3 regions of the Streptomyces sp. NPDC127100 genome follow, and region 3 is predicted to be linked to each of the others. Evidence: riboswitches for the same ligand, from Rfam matches in the RefSeq annotation. Region 3 holds a riboswitch; each other region holds the start of a gene.

The links. A riboswitch is a leader RNA that binds a small molecule or an ion and turns the genes downstream of it on or off. The one in region 3 is predicted to bind cyclic di-AMP.
Region 1: it holds a riboswitch for cyclic di-AMP, as region 3 does, so the genes downstream of both, ACFWJB_RS17685 (M23 family metallopeptidase) here and ACFWJB_RS10430 (C40 family peptidase) in region 3, are expected to answer to the same signal.
Region 2: it holds a riboswitch for cyclic di-AMP, as region 3 does, so the genes downstream of both, ACFWJB_RS05170 (transglycosylase SLT domain-containing protein) here and ACFWJB_RS10430 (C40 family peptidase) in region 3, are expected to answer to the same signal.

What each region holds. Positions count from the first base shown of each region.
Region 1 is NZ_JBHXFL010000016.1:109,585-113,787, reverse strand. Features, by position in the region: gene ACFWJB_RS17695 (HPr family phosphocarrier protein) at 16-297, shown strand; gene ACFWJB_RS17690 (GntR family transcriptional regulator) at 414-1,106, opposite strand; gene ACFWJB_RS17685 (M23 family metallopeptidase) at 1,332-2,096, opposite strand; cyclic di-AMP (ydaO/yuaA leader) riboswitch at 2,109-2,272, opposite strand; gene ACFWJB_RS17680 (M16 family metallopeptidase) at 2,464-3,852, opposite strand; gene ACFWJB_RS17675 (M16 family metallopeptidase) at 3,849-4,203, opposite strand, start outside.
Region 2 is NZ_JBHXFL010000003.1:91,812-96,014, forward strand. Features, by position in the region: partial or broken gene ACFWJB_RS05160 (IS5 family transposase) at 1-160, opposite strand, end outside; gene ACFWJB_RS05165 (DUF1963 domain-containing protein) at 424-1,374, shown strand; gene ACFWJB_RS05170 (transglycosylase SLT domain-containing protein) at 1,501-1,995, opposite strand; cyclic di-AMP (ydaO/yuaA leader) riboswitch at 1,999-2,164, opposite strand; gene ACFWJB_RS05175 (polyprenyl synthetase family protein) at 2,898-3,908, shown strand; gene ACFWJB_RS05180 (outer membrane lipoprotein carrier protein LolA) at 4,169-4,203, shown strand, end outside.
Region 3 is NZ_JBHXFL010000007.1:70,704-74,906, forward strand. Features, by position in the region: gene ACFWJB_RS10420 (helix-turn-helix domain-containing protein) at 1-641, opposite strand, end outside; gene ACFWJB_RS10425 (ATP-binding protein) at 855-1,358, shown strand; gene ACFWJB_RS10430 (C40 family peptidase) at 1,592-2,065, opposite strand; cyclic di-AMP (ydaO/yuaA leader) riboswitch at 2,101-2,162, opposite strand; gene ACFWJB_RS10435 (urease subunit gamma) at 2,888-3,190, shown strand; gene ACFWJB_RS10440 (urease subunit beta) at 3,204-3,515, shown strand; gene ACFWJB_RS10445 (urease subunit alpha) at 3,508-4,203, shown strand, end outside.

The DNA.
Region 1 (4,203 bases), on a different contig from region 3:
GAAGGGCAGCAACACATGGCTGAGCGCCGCGTCAACGTCGGCTGGGCCGAGGGCCTCCACGCCCGCCCCGCCTCCATCTTCGTCCGGGCCGCCACGGCCACAGGCGTCCCGGTGACGATCGCCAAGGCCGACGGCAACCCCGTCAACGCGGCCTCCATGCTGGCCGTCCTGGGCCTGGGCGCCCAGGGCGGCGAGGAGATCGTCCTCGCTTCGGACGCCGAGGGCGCGGACGTCGCCCTGGACCGGCTGGCGAAGCTGGTCTCCGAGGGGCTCGAGGAGCTTCCCGAGACCGTCTGATGTGACGGCACACGAAAGGCCCGCCCGGACCACCGGGCGGGCCTTTTGTCGCCCCTGATTCCGGGCAGCACGAATAGGCCCCGTGAATTATCCCTCTTTCGTATACGGCACCCGTGTTAATGCCGGAGCACCGGCGTGTTTACGGGACGTTGCGCATTCCTCACGCCGTCGGGGCGGTCGCCGGACGTGAAGCGCAACCGGTGCGCCGCCGCCGACCGCTCGGCGTGCAGCGCCATGAGCGCCCGCGCCCGGTCGCCGTCGCCCCGTGCCACCGCGTCGACGACCGCGCCGCGCTCCGCCCACTGCTCCGCCGCGCCGGGCACCGTGTCCACGAGGTACATCCAGTCGATCTTGCGGCGCAGCTGGATCAGCATCGCCGTGAGGGAAGGACTGCCGGCGGCCTGTGCGAGGGTCTCGTGGAACCAGCCGCCCAGCGCGCGCAGGTCCTCGCCGTGGCCCTGCCTTGAGCGTTCCTGCCCCAGCCTGACCAGGCCGCGCAGCACCTTGAGATGGGCCTCGGTGCGGCGCCGGGCCGCGCGGGAGGCACCGAGCGGCTCCAGGAGCGTGCGGGTCTCGAGCAGGTCGGCGGCCTCCTGTTCGGTGGGTTCGGCGACGCACGCGCCCGCGTGCCGCCGGGTCACCACGAAGCCCTCGGCCTCCAGGGTGCGCAGCGCCTCGCGGACCGGGACGCGGGAGACGCCGTAGCGGCGCGCGAGCAGTTCCTCGGTGAGCCGGCTGCCGCGCCCGTGGACGCCGGCGACGATGTCGTCCCGAATCGCCGTGCACACCGAGTGCGCCGGAATACGCATGTCCGACCTCCGCCCTGATCCCCGTGAAACGTCGACAACGGACGCGTGTTCCGTGACTCTAGGCCAATGAACCGCAATTTCGGAGGGGCCGCCGGAATTCAGGGATATTTTTTGGACTTCCCCGGACGGGAAACGAATCCGGCAGGGTGGTGCGGGCCCGCACGGAAATACGGCAGGGCCCCGGCTCGGGGAGCCGGGGCCCTGCGCGTGCCGTACCGTCCGTCGTCAGACGTTCACGCCGTGGGAACGGAGATAGGCGACGGGGTCCATGTCCGAGCCGTACTCCGGGCTCGTGCGGGCCTCGAAGTGCAGGTGCGGGCCGGTGACGTTGCCGGTCGCACCGGAGAGACCGATCTGCTGGCCGGCGCCGACCGACTGGCCGACCGAGACGCCGATGGACGACAGGTGGCCGTACTGGGTGTACGTGCCGTCGTGCATCCTGATCACGACCTGGTTGCCGTAGGCACCGCCCCAGCCGGCCTCGACGACGGTGCCGACGCCGACCGCGTGCACCGAGGCGCCGGTCGAGGCGTGGAAGTCGATGCCGGTGTGACTGCCGGAGGACCACAGGGAGCTGCCGGCCTGGTAGGCCGTGGACACGTAGGAGCCGGCGATCGGCGCCACGAAGGTGTTGAGGCGCTCGCGCTCCGCCTCGCGCGCGGCACGCTCCTTGGCCTCGCGCGCCTCCTCGGCGGCCTCGGCGGCCCGCTCGCGCGCGGCCTCCATGGCCGCCTCGCGGGCGGCGGCGTCCAGGGCGGCCTGCTTCTGCGCGGTGGCCTGGGCGTCGATCTCGTGGGCGATGGAGTCGCCGATGGTGACGACCGGGGTGAGTCCGCTCTGCTCGACCTCGGGCTCGGCGGCGAGGGCCGGGGCCGCGAGGGTGCCGACGACGCCGGTGGTGGCGAGGGCCGCGACGCCCGCCGCGCGGGCGGTGGTGCGGTGCATGCGGCTGGGACGGCGGTGCTTCCCGGTGGCGCGCGTGAACGCCATGTAGAGGCTGGTCCTTTCCTTCCCTCTCGCCTACCGGGTTAGCTGACGGGTTCGGAGCAGGAAGGTCTCCTACGGACCCCCTCGCCGGAGCGCGGGCGTCCGATTCACCCCAGGGACTGCGATGGGTCCCCGGCTCCCCTGGCTCGCGCCGTACGGGGACTCGGCGATGACTGTCCGGTGCCGCGGGTGCGGCGCACTGCCTGACGAACAGCCCGGACGACGCTAGACGCGGCTGTCTTCAATTCTCAAACGCAACATGGTTTTTGTAGCGCACGCCACAGGGCAGACGGGCAGCCTCTCCCCCAATTCGGACATCGGACGGCCCTGGTGACACCCGGGTCACCAGGGCCGTCGCGCACCCGTGCCGCTACTCGGCGGCCACGACGGTGACTTCACCGATGCCGAGGGCCTCGACGGGCTCCCTGATCTGTGCCGCGTCGCCGACGAGGACCGTCACCAGGCGGTCCACCGGGAAGGCGTTGACGACCGCCGCGGTGGCCTCCACGGTGCCGGTGGCGGCCAGTTGGCGGTACAACGTGGCCTGGTAGTCGTCGGGCAGGTGCTGCTCGACCTGGTCGGCCAGCGTGCTCGCGACGGCGGCCGCCGTCTCGTACTTCAGCGGCGCCACGCCCACCAGGTTCTGCACGGCGACGTCGCGCTCGGCGTCGGTGAGTCCGCCCTCGGCGAGCGTGCGCAGCACCGTCCACAGGTCCTGGAGCGCCGGACCCGTGTTGGGCGTGTCGACGGAGCCGCTGATGGCGAGCATCGCGGCGCCCGTGCCGTCGGGGGCGGACCGCAGGACCTGCCCGAACGCCCGCACGCCGTAGGTGTAGCCCTTCTCCTCGCGCAGGACGCGGTCCAGGCGTGAGGTGAGGGTGCCGCCGAGGCAGTACGTGCCGAGCACCTGGGCGGGCCACACGCGGTCGTGCCGGTCGGCTCCGGTGCGGCCGATCAGCAGCTGCGTCTGCACGGCGCCGGGGCGGTCCACGATGACGACCCGTCCGGTGTCGTCGGCGGTCACCGGCGGCACCGGGCGCGGCTCGGCGGCGGAGCCGGTCCATGCGCCGAGGGTGTCGCCGAGCAGCTCGTCGAGGTCGATGCCGGTGAGGTCGCCGACGATCACCGCGGTGGCGGTGGCGGGGCGGACGTGCTTCTCGTAGAAGGCGCGGACGGCCGCCGCGTCGATGTCCGCGACCGTCTCCTCGCTGCCCTGGCGCGGGCGCGACATGCGCGAGTCCGCCGGGAACAGCTCCTTGGAGAGCTCCTTGGCGGCGCGGCGGGAGGGGTTGGCCAGCTCGTGCGGGATCTCGTCGAGCCGGTTGCGCACCAGCCGCTCGACCTCGCTGTCGGCGAACGCGGGCGCCCTGAGGGCGTCGGCGACCAGACCGAGGGCCTTGGCGAGGCGCGAGGCGGGCACCTCCAGGCTCAGCCGGACACCGGGGTGGTCCGCGTGCGCGTCGAGGGTGGCGCCGCAGCGCTCGAGCTCGGCGGCGAACTCCTCGGCGGAGTGCTTGTCGGTGCCCTCCGAGAACGCGCGCGCCATGATCGTGGCCACGCCGTCCAGGCCGGCGGGCTCGGCGTCCAGGGGGGCGTCGAGCGACACCTCGACGGCGACGACCTGCTGGCCGGGACGGTGGCAGCGCAGCACGGTGAGCCCGTTGTCGAGGCTGCCGCGCTCGGGTGCCGGGAACGCCCACGGCTTGGGCTCGCCGGCCTGCGGCTGGGAGTGAAATTCCATCGTGGCGAGCTCGGTCACTTGGCCGCCTCCTCGTTCTTGTCGGTGGCGTCGTTCTCGTCGGCGGGGGCGGTGGGCTCGTAGACGAGCACCGCGCGGTTGTCGGGGCGCAGACGGGCCTTCGCGACCTCCTGGACCTCCTCGGCCGTCACCTCGAGCACCCGCCCCACGGCGGTGAGGGCGAGCTGCGGGTCGCCGAACAGGACGGCGTACCGGCACAGTTCGTCGGCGCGGCCGGCGACCGTGCCGAGCCGGTCCAGCCACTCGCGCTCCAACTGGGCCTGCGCGCGCTCCATCTCCTCGGCCGTGGGCCCCTCCTCGGCGAACCGGGCGAGCTCCTCGTCGATGGCGGCCTCGACGACGGGCACCTCG
Region 2 (4,203 bases), on a different contig from region 3:
ACTCGGCAGGCATCTCCCGCCACTGACCGCTGGAGCGGAACCGCCAGATCACCCCCTCGAACTGTTCCCGCAAACGCTCCGGATACGGGCCGTACTTACCGATCGGCAGATACGGCTCGATGAACTTCCACTGAGCATCGGTGAGTTGCCTACGCGTCACGACCACAGTCCTACCGGCTTCCACCTCGCGAAGAGCTCAGAACCCGGCAACTAATCACGACAACACACAGGCCCCAGGAGTCGCCGGCGCCGCGCCACCCTCAGGCCGACGATGGTCCGAGGGTGACGCGGCGTGTGGACAGCCTTAGGGGCACCGGCAGTTGGCGACGAGGGCGTTGTCGGAGGGGTGCTCTACCGTGTTGATCAGCATCGGGCTCCGCCCGCACGGTGCCGGTCACCGATCCCTCGTCAGAAAGCGAACTCGTGAGCAACTGGGACAGCACAGTCGGCCCCTCCGGCGATCCCGTGGGGCAGACGTCCCGCAGCAGTGCCTTCCGGGCCTTCGCCCGGCGGCACGGGGTGTCCGACGACGCCATCACCCGCCTGCTGTGGAGCATGGAGCCGGCCGTGTACTTCAAGCAGAAGACGCCGGAGAGCGTCCGGCCCGGCGACCGGGTGATCGGTCACATCGGAGGGGCGCCGGCGCTGCCCCTGGACATGGAGTGGAAGGTGGGCGACATCTTCGTCGCATCCTTCGACCTCGCCGCGGTGCCCCGCACGCTGTTCGACGACGGGCTGCCCCGGGAGGGGCACCTCCTGCTGTTCACCTGGTCGGACGCTGGCGGCGGCAAGGCGCTCTACATACCGCCCGGGACCAAGACGACCGTGCGCCCGGCCCCCGTCCCGAGCGAACTGGACCTGCAGTTCGGGTCCTCCCACATGATGCTGGACCGCTGGACCATGGTCGCCTCCCACAACGACGCATGGGACGCCCACGCCTGGCTCATCGGCGAGGACCACGGGGGCATCTGGGGTGAGCCGGAAGGGGAGGAAGCCGAGTGGCACGCTCGGCTGGAGGCCGCCGTCGAGGAGTACGCCGCCAAGGTCGGCGTCAGACCGGCCATGGACAACAGCACCGACAAGCTGCGGGGAGTGCAGGGGAACATCCACCACAGCTGGGACAAGAGCACAGAGGCGTTCCAGCGCCTGCGGGAGGAGGCGGTCCGCGAACTCAGGGACGCCCCGGAGCGGTTCGACGAGGTCTACGACCGGGCATGGCGGGAGCTGCCCGGACAACCGCTGTTGCACCTCGCGACCTTCAACATGGAGTCGCTCCAGTACGACTGGATGGACGGCGACATCAGCTGGTTGATCAGCCGCGACGACCTTCACGCCAGACGGTTCGACAAGGTCGAGCACTACTGGTTGGGCTGATTTCTGCGGTTCGGCCTGTCCCGGAGGCCTCGTGACCACCGCGTGATCACGACATCACACACCCCCTAGGGCCCGGTCCCGTCGGAGGCCGACGGGACCGGGTCACGGCCGGGTGCGGGGTACGGCTCAGTACGCGCTGAAGACGTTGTCGATCGAGCCGTACCGGTCGGCCGCGTAGTTGCAGGCGGCGGTGATGTTGGCGACCGGGTCGTACGAGTCCCAGGAGGTGCCGGCGACGTGGTACGCCTGGAAGGTCGGGTCGATCACCTGGAGCAGGCCCTTGGACGGGGTGCCGTTGACGGCGTTGATGTCCCAGTTGTTGATGGCGAGCGGGTTGCCGGACGACTCCCGCATGATGTTGCGGTGGATGCCGTCGTACGTCCCGGGGATTCCGTGCTGGGCCATGATGTCCAGCGACTCGCGGATCCAGCCGTCGAGGTTGTCCGGGTACGCCGTGGTCGCCGCGGTGGCGGCGGTGGTCGTGGTGGCCGGCGTGGCGGCGGACGCGGTGGCGGCCCCGACGAGCGGCATGGCGAAGACGGCGGCGCCGGCGCCGGCGAGGGCGAGCTTGCGGCCGAGGCGGGCGGTGCGGGCGTGACGGTTCTGACCGTTGGCAGGCATGTGTGTGTCCCTCTCCTACGCCTGCGAGGTGAGCTGTCGGGTTCGGGCGGGGAGGTGCCCGGCCGTGCCCTGACGGGCACGGCTTCACCCCGAGCCGCTCCGGTGGTGTCCGGTGCGGCGACTTACCTGGGTCCCCCGCTCCTGCCTGCGAGTGTGTCGAGTGGATGACTGTGCGTCGGGGCGGTGGCAGGATTCGGCGTCCGCCCGACAGGCCGGGAACGTATGCGAGAGCACATGTCCGGAACAAGTGCAGGAATCACTCGACGTGCCTCTTGACCTTGATCCGGGCGTTTTGGGGTGCTTGATCCTTTGCGACTGCCAAGGGTCAACTCCCCTACGGGGCAAAGGGGTGGCGGGGTTCGCGGCGCGGGCGCGGGGGACCGCGGGGGCGTGAGCCAACTCACGGGCCTCAACAAGGTCGGCAAAACGGGCATTAGGGCCAACTGGTGGCCAACCGGCCGCCGATGGGGGTCGCTTCGCCGACGGGCGCGGGACGGGCGGCCGGGCCGGGGCTCCGCGCCCTCGGTCGCACCTCGCCGCCGGTGGTCCGTCCCGGTGTCCGCGCGCGCTGCGCGGGCATCCGTTCGGAGAGGGGGGAGGGCGGGAGGGTGCCGAATGGGTGACGTTCCCGGGGTGCGGCCCGTTGGGAGGAATGGTGGGATCTTCGGTGGCGGTTTCCGGCGCGCCGTGTCCCGGTTCGCGCCGTTCTGGTGGCATCGGGCGGTATCTGCTCATATCGCCCGATCAAAAACATACCGCGCATGATCCAATACCGACCGGCCTGTAACGGTGGGCGCTAGCGGTGATCGAAACGTGACCGGATACGCTGACTCGAGTGGTGGCAGCGACCTATCGACAAACCAGGTAATCGCCAGTAGACACCAGCAGACAGGAGACCCCTCGTGACCGTCGTCGGGCCGTTCGGGCTGAGCGTGCGGGACCAGGCTCTGGAAGCCGATGTCCAGACCGGATTGGCGGCCGTCGAGGAAGGGTTGCTTGAGGCAACCAAGAGTGAGGTGCCGTTCATCACGGAGGCCGCCCAGCACCTGGTGCGGGCCGGCGGCAAGCGGTTCCGGCCGCTGCTGGTGATGCTCGCCTCCCGGTTCGGCGACCCCTACGCGCCCGGCATCGTGCCCTCGGCCGTGGTCGTGGAGCTGACCCACCTCGCCACGCTGTACCACGACGACGTGATGGACGAGGCCGCCGTGCGCCGCGGCGTGCCCAGCGCGAACACCCGCTGGGACAACTCGGTGGCGGTCCTCACCGGCGACTTCCTGTTCGCCCGCGCCTCCCAGATCCTCGCCGACCTCGGGCCCGAGGCGGTCCGGGTGCAGGCCCTGGCGTTCGAGCGGCTCGTCACCGGCCAGATCCTGGAGACGGCCGGCCCGCAGGACGGACGGGACCCGGTCGACCACTACCTGGACGTGCTGGGCGGCAAGACGGGGTCGCTGGTGGCGGTCTCCTGCCGGTTCGGCGCGATGATGTCCGGCGCCGACGAGACGGTCGTCGACGTGCTGACCCAGTACGGCGAGCGGCTCGGCGTCGCCTTCCAGCTCGCGGACGACGTCCTGGACATCGCCTCCGACTCCCACGAGTCGGGCAAGACGCCCGGCACGGACCTGCGCGAGGGCATCCCGACCCTCCCGGTGCTGCGGCTGCGCGAGCGGGCGGCCCGGCTGGGGCTGGCCGAGGACGTCGCCCTGTGCGAGCTGCTCGACTCCGACCTGAGCGACGACGCACGGCACGCCGAGGCGCTGCGCCTGCTGCGCGCCCACCCCGCGCTCGAGCAGGCCCGGCGGGACACCGTCCGGTACGCGAAGGACGCCCGGGCGGCGCTGGCCCCGCTGCGGGAGTGCGACGCGAAGGCCGCGCTGATCGAGCTGTGCGACGCGGTGGTGCACCGGGCCGGCTGACCCCGCCCGGCCGTTCCCCGCGCCCTCCCGGCGTGGCGCCCCTGCCCCCTACGGGCCGGGGGAGATGCCGCTCCTCCGTGTCATCCCGCAGGAGTACGCGGAGTTGAGCCCGAGGTCTGACGCTTCTTCCTGACCGATTTGGTCAGATGGACACCACGGAAAAACACCACTCCTCACCGATTCGGGTGAGAATGGCGGCTCACGGGTGAACAGTGCGAGGTCGCGAGACAGCCGCCGCCGACGACGGAGGTAGGGCACACATGGCACCGATCGATTCCGACGACAGCACGACCGC
Region 3 (4,203 bases):
GCGGAGAACGGGAGCACCTGGAGCCGGACATGGGGCAGTCGCGCGGCCTCCACCAGACGGATCAGCTGCCGGGCCATCACGCCCGGCCCTCCCACCTCCCGGCGCAGCACCGCCTCGTCGAGGACCGCGTTCAGTTCGAGCGGCGGGTCGGCGCGCAGCACGTCCTGCCGGGCGAGACGGACCTCCACCAGCGTGTTCAGCCGGTTCTCCGGCTGCCCGTCCACCGCGGCCCGCGTCACCGCGCGGGCGTACTCCGGTGTCTGCAGCAGCCCGGGCACGACGGTCGTCTCCAGCGTCCGCATCGCGCTCGCCTGCGACTCCAGGCTGATGAAGTCCCGGTACGTCGGCGGCAGTACCCCGCGGTAGGCGTGCCACCAGTGGTGCCGCCCGCTCGCGTCCTCGGAACCCGCCAGCACCACCAGCAACTCCCGCAGTTCCCCGTCGGCCACGCCGTAGGCGTCCAGGAGTAACCGCACGTCGGCGGGCTTGGCGCCGCTCGTCCCGGTCTCGATCCGGCTGACCTTCGACTGGTGCCAGCCCACCAGCCGGGCCGCCTCGCCGCTGGTGATCCCCGCCGACGTGCGCAGGGCACGCAGTTCCGCGCCCAGCTTTCGGCGACGCACCACCGGGCCGTGCTGCATGGGCCACTCCTTTACTCCTCACGCGCCCTCCACATACGTTCTGCCGTCGCAGAGTTCACCGCTTCGAGCGACAGATATATGCATATCTCCGGGGTTCGCCGCTCTCCACCGGGTGGTGATGGCAGTCTGGCGGCGAAGCACCAGTCCGGGACCGTACTCGAACCATCCGCTCCGTGTCGGACCTCGGTCCCGCGGGAAAGGGACGGCGTCGCCATGGCAGACCATCTGGAAGCATCCGTCACTCTGCCCAGCGATCCGGCCTCGGTGGCCGCCGCGCGCACCTATGCGGTGGGCACACTGGCGGAGTGGGGGCTGCCCGCGGAGGCGGAGATGTCCGAGACCGTCCGCCTCATCGTCTCCGAACTGGCCACCAACGCGGTCCAGCACACGCTCGGGCAGTCGCCGACCTTCACGGTGGACCTCGTCCTCGACCGCGACGAACGGCTGTGCGTCGGCGTCACCGACAGCCACCCGCGCTTTCCCAAGCGGCTGCCGGCCGCCGTGCAGCAGGACAACGGCCGGGGCATGGTGATCATCCGGTGGCTGACGGCGGAGTGCGGCGGCAGGCTGAGGGTGCGGCCCACGCGCCAGGGCGGCAAGACCGTCTCCATCGAACTGCCCTGGACGGCACCGGAACCTGCGGCGCCTGCCGATCCCGTCACGGTCGTGAGTCAACCCCGGGGCGAGGCCCTGGGCCGGCCTGGGCCACAGCGGTGAGGAGCCGACCGCACCCGGCGTGCGACGGAACGCGTGCGACGGAACGCGTGCGGCGGAACGCGTGCGGCGGAACGGTGCGCCGGTCCGTGCGGGACCGTGTCTCGTCACGGCGGTAGGGCGGCTGTGAACGGCCCGGCGTGGCGGGTGACCGCCGAGGGCCCCTGTCATGCGCCGCGGCACGCACCCGGGGGCGGTCACGGCGCGTCAGGGACGCCGCCACCGCCCCCGGGGGATCACTTCACCCGGCCGTACCAGACGTTGCTCGTCCAGATCTTCTGCAGCCGCACCACGTCCCCGGTCTTCGGGGCGTGCCAGATCTTGCCCTTCCCGGCGTAGATGCCGACGTGGTACACGTACCGGCCCGAGTGGAAGAACACGAGGTCTCCGGCCCTGCGGCTGCCGGCGGAGATGTGCCGGGTCTTGTTGTACTGCTGCGCGGCCGTCCGCGGCAGCTTCTTGCCGGCCTTCTTGAACGAGTACAGCGTCAGTCCGGAGCAGTCGAACCTGCGCGGACCGGTCGCTCCCCACGCGTAGGGGGCGCCCTTCTTGGAGGCCGCTATCCGCAAGGCCTTCGTGGCGTGGCCGGCCGCCGCGGCGTCGGAGGCGACGCCGGGAACCACGATGGAGCCGCCCACGGCGGCGATGGTCAGGGCCGAGGCCGTACCGGCACGGGCCATCATCGACGGGACACGATTGAGCGCAGTCATGCGCAACCCTTCGTCAGCCGCCTGTGAAGGATGACCTGTCGGATTCGGGCTGGCGAAGTTGCCCGGCCGCACGGGTGCGGCTTCACCCCAAGGGCTGCTCGGCCCGGCGCCTTCCTCGCGGAGGCGGCCGTTCCGGCGACCCGTCGTGCTCGGGTCCTCCACTCCTGCCGATGCACTCCTGTCGACCGGTCGTCCGGGCGGCGGCAGGACTCGGCGTCCGCCCGGACCGCCCCGCCGCTGTGGCGGGGGCTTGTCGTCAGTCATGGATCTTGTCGCATCGAAGTGGGAAAATCCCAACGGAACCGGGCCCTTGTGTGGTTACTCACCACTCACCCGTTCTGGTGGACATAAGAGTGTTCGATCCTCTTTCGAGCGTCATGACGACCCCGTGACCAGCGGCGGAATGACATGTTCCGCCATCCGGGAGGGCACATGGCGCAAGCCAGGCGGGCCGGGAATCCGGGGTGTTCCTACGCCGTAAGGGGGTACGCCGTTCGGCCGGTTTGGGCTCCGGTCCGGCGGAGGGCGCGCCGGACCCGGCTTCCGGGCCGTGGGGAACGGCCGTGCGCCGAGCGTGCCTTCGGGTGCGCGGAGTGCCAGCGGCGGCACGGGTAATCGGCCGGTCAAACCGGTAATCAGTCAGTCAAAACCGCGTGACGTGGCAGAAACACTCCGGCCGTACTCTGCACCCCGATCCACCTGCGGTTTTGTGATACCGGAAGCCCCGATCGGGTCAATTCCTGTGTGTTACATCTAGGACCGCCGCGGTGGACGCGGCAGCCGGACCGCCCGGTCCCGGCGTGATGTCCAGTGAGGTGGTACGTGCAACTGACCCCGCACGAGCAGGAGAGACTGCTCATCCATGTGGCCGCGGACGTGGCCGCGAAGCGCCGGGCACGAGGCGTGCGACTCAACCACCCCGAGGTCGTCGCGCTCATCACCTCGCACATCCTCGAAGGCGCCCGCGACGGCCGCACGGTCAGTGAGCTCATGGCGTCGGGACGCCAACTGATCCAGCGTCACGAGGTCATGGAGGGTGTCCCCGAGATGATCCACGACGTGCAGGTCGAGGCGACCTTCCCCGACGGCACCAAGCTCGTCACCGTCCACGAACCGATCGTCTGACGGGACCGCCGCCATGATTCCCGGAGAGATCCTCTTCGCCGACGAGCCGGTCACCTTCAACGAGGGCCGCCCGAGCGTCCGCCTGACCGTGCTCAACACCGCCGACCGGCCCGTCCAGGTCGGCTCCCACTACCACTTCGCCGAGGCCAACCCCGGTCTCGACTTCGACCGCGCCGCGGCGCACGGCACGCGGCTGAACATCGCCGCCGGCACCGCCGTCCGGTTCGAGCCCGGCATCCCGGTCGACGTGGAGCTGATCCCCCTCGCGGGCGCTCGCGTCGTCCCGGGCCTGCGCGGCGCGACCGGAGGTGCCCTCGATGCCTGAACTGTCCCGGCCCGCCTACGCCGACCTGTTCGGACCGACCACGGGCGACCGCATCCGCCTGGCCGACACCGACCTCTTCGTCGAGATCGAGGAGGACCGCTCGGGCGGCCCCGGCCGCTCCGGCGACGAGTCGGTCTTCGGGGGCGGCAAGGTGCTGCGCGAGTCCATGGGCCAGTCGCGCGCCACCCGCGCCGAGGGCGCCCCCGACACCGTCATCACCGGCGCCGTGATCATCGACCACTGGGGCGTCGTCAAGGCCGACATCGGCATCCGAGACGGCCGCATCACCGGCATCGGCAAGTCCGGCAACCCCGACACCATGGACGGCGTCCACCCGGATCTCGTCATCGGGCCCGAGACGGAGATCATCGCGGGCAACGGCAGGATCGTCACCGCCGGCGGCATCGACACGCACGTCCACTTCATCGCGCCGGGCGTCGTCGACGAGGCCCTCGCCTCCGGCATCACCACCCTCATCGGCGGCGGCACCGGCCCCGCCGAGGGCAGCAAGGCGACCACGGTCACCCCCGGTTCGTGGCACCTCGCGCGGATGTACGCGGCCCTGGAGTCGAGCCCCGTCAACATCGGCTTCCTCGGCAAGGGCAGCACCATGTCCAAGGAGTCGATGCGCGACCAACTGCGCGCCGGCATCCTCGGCTTCAAGATCCACGAGGACTGGGGCGCGACC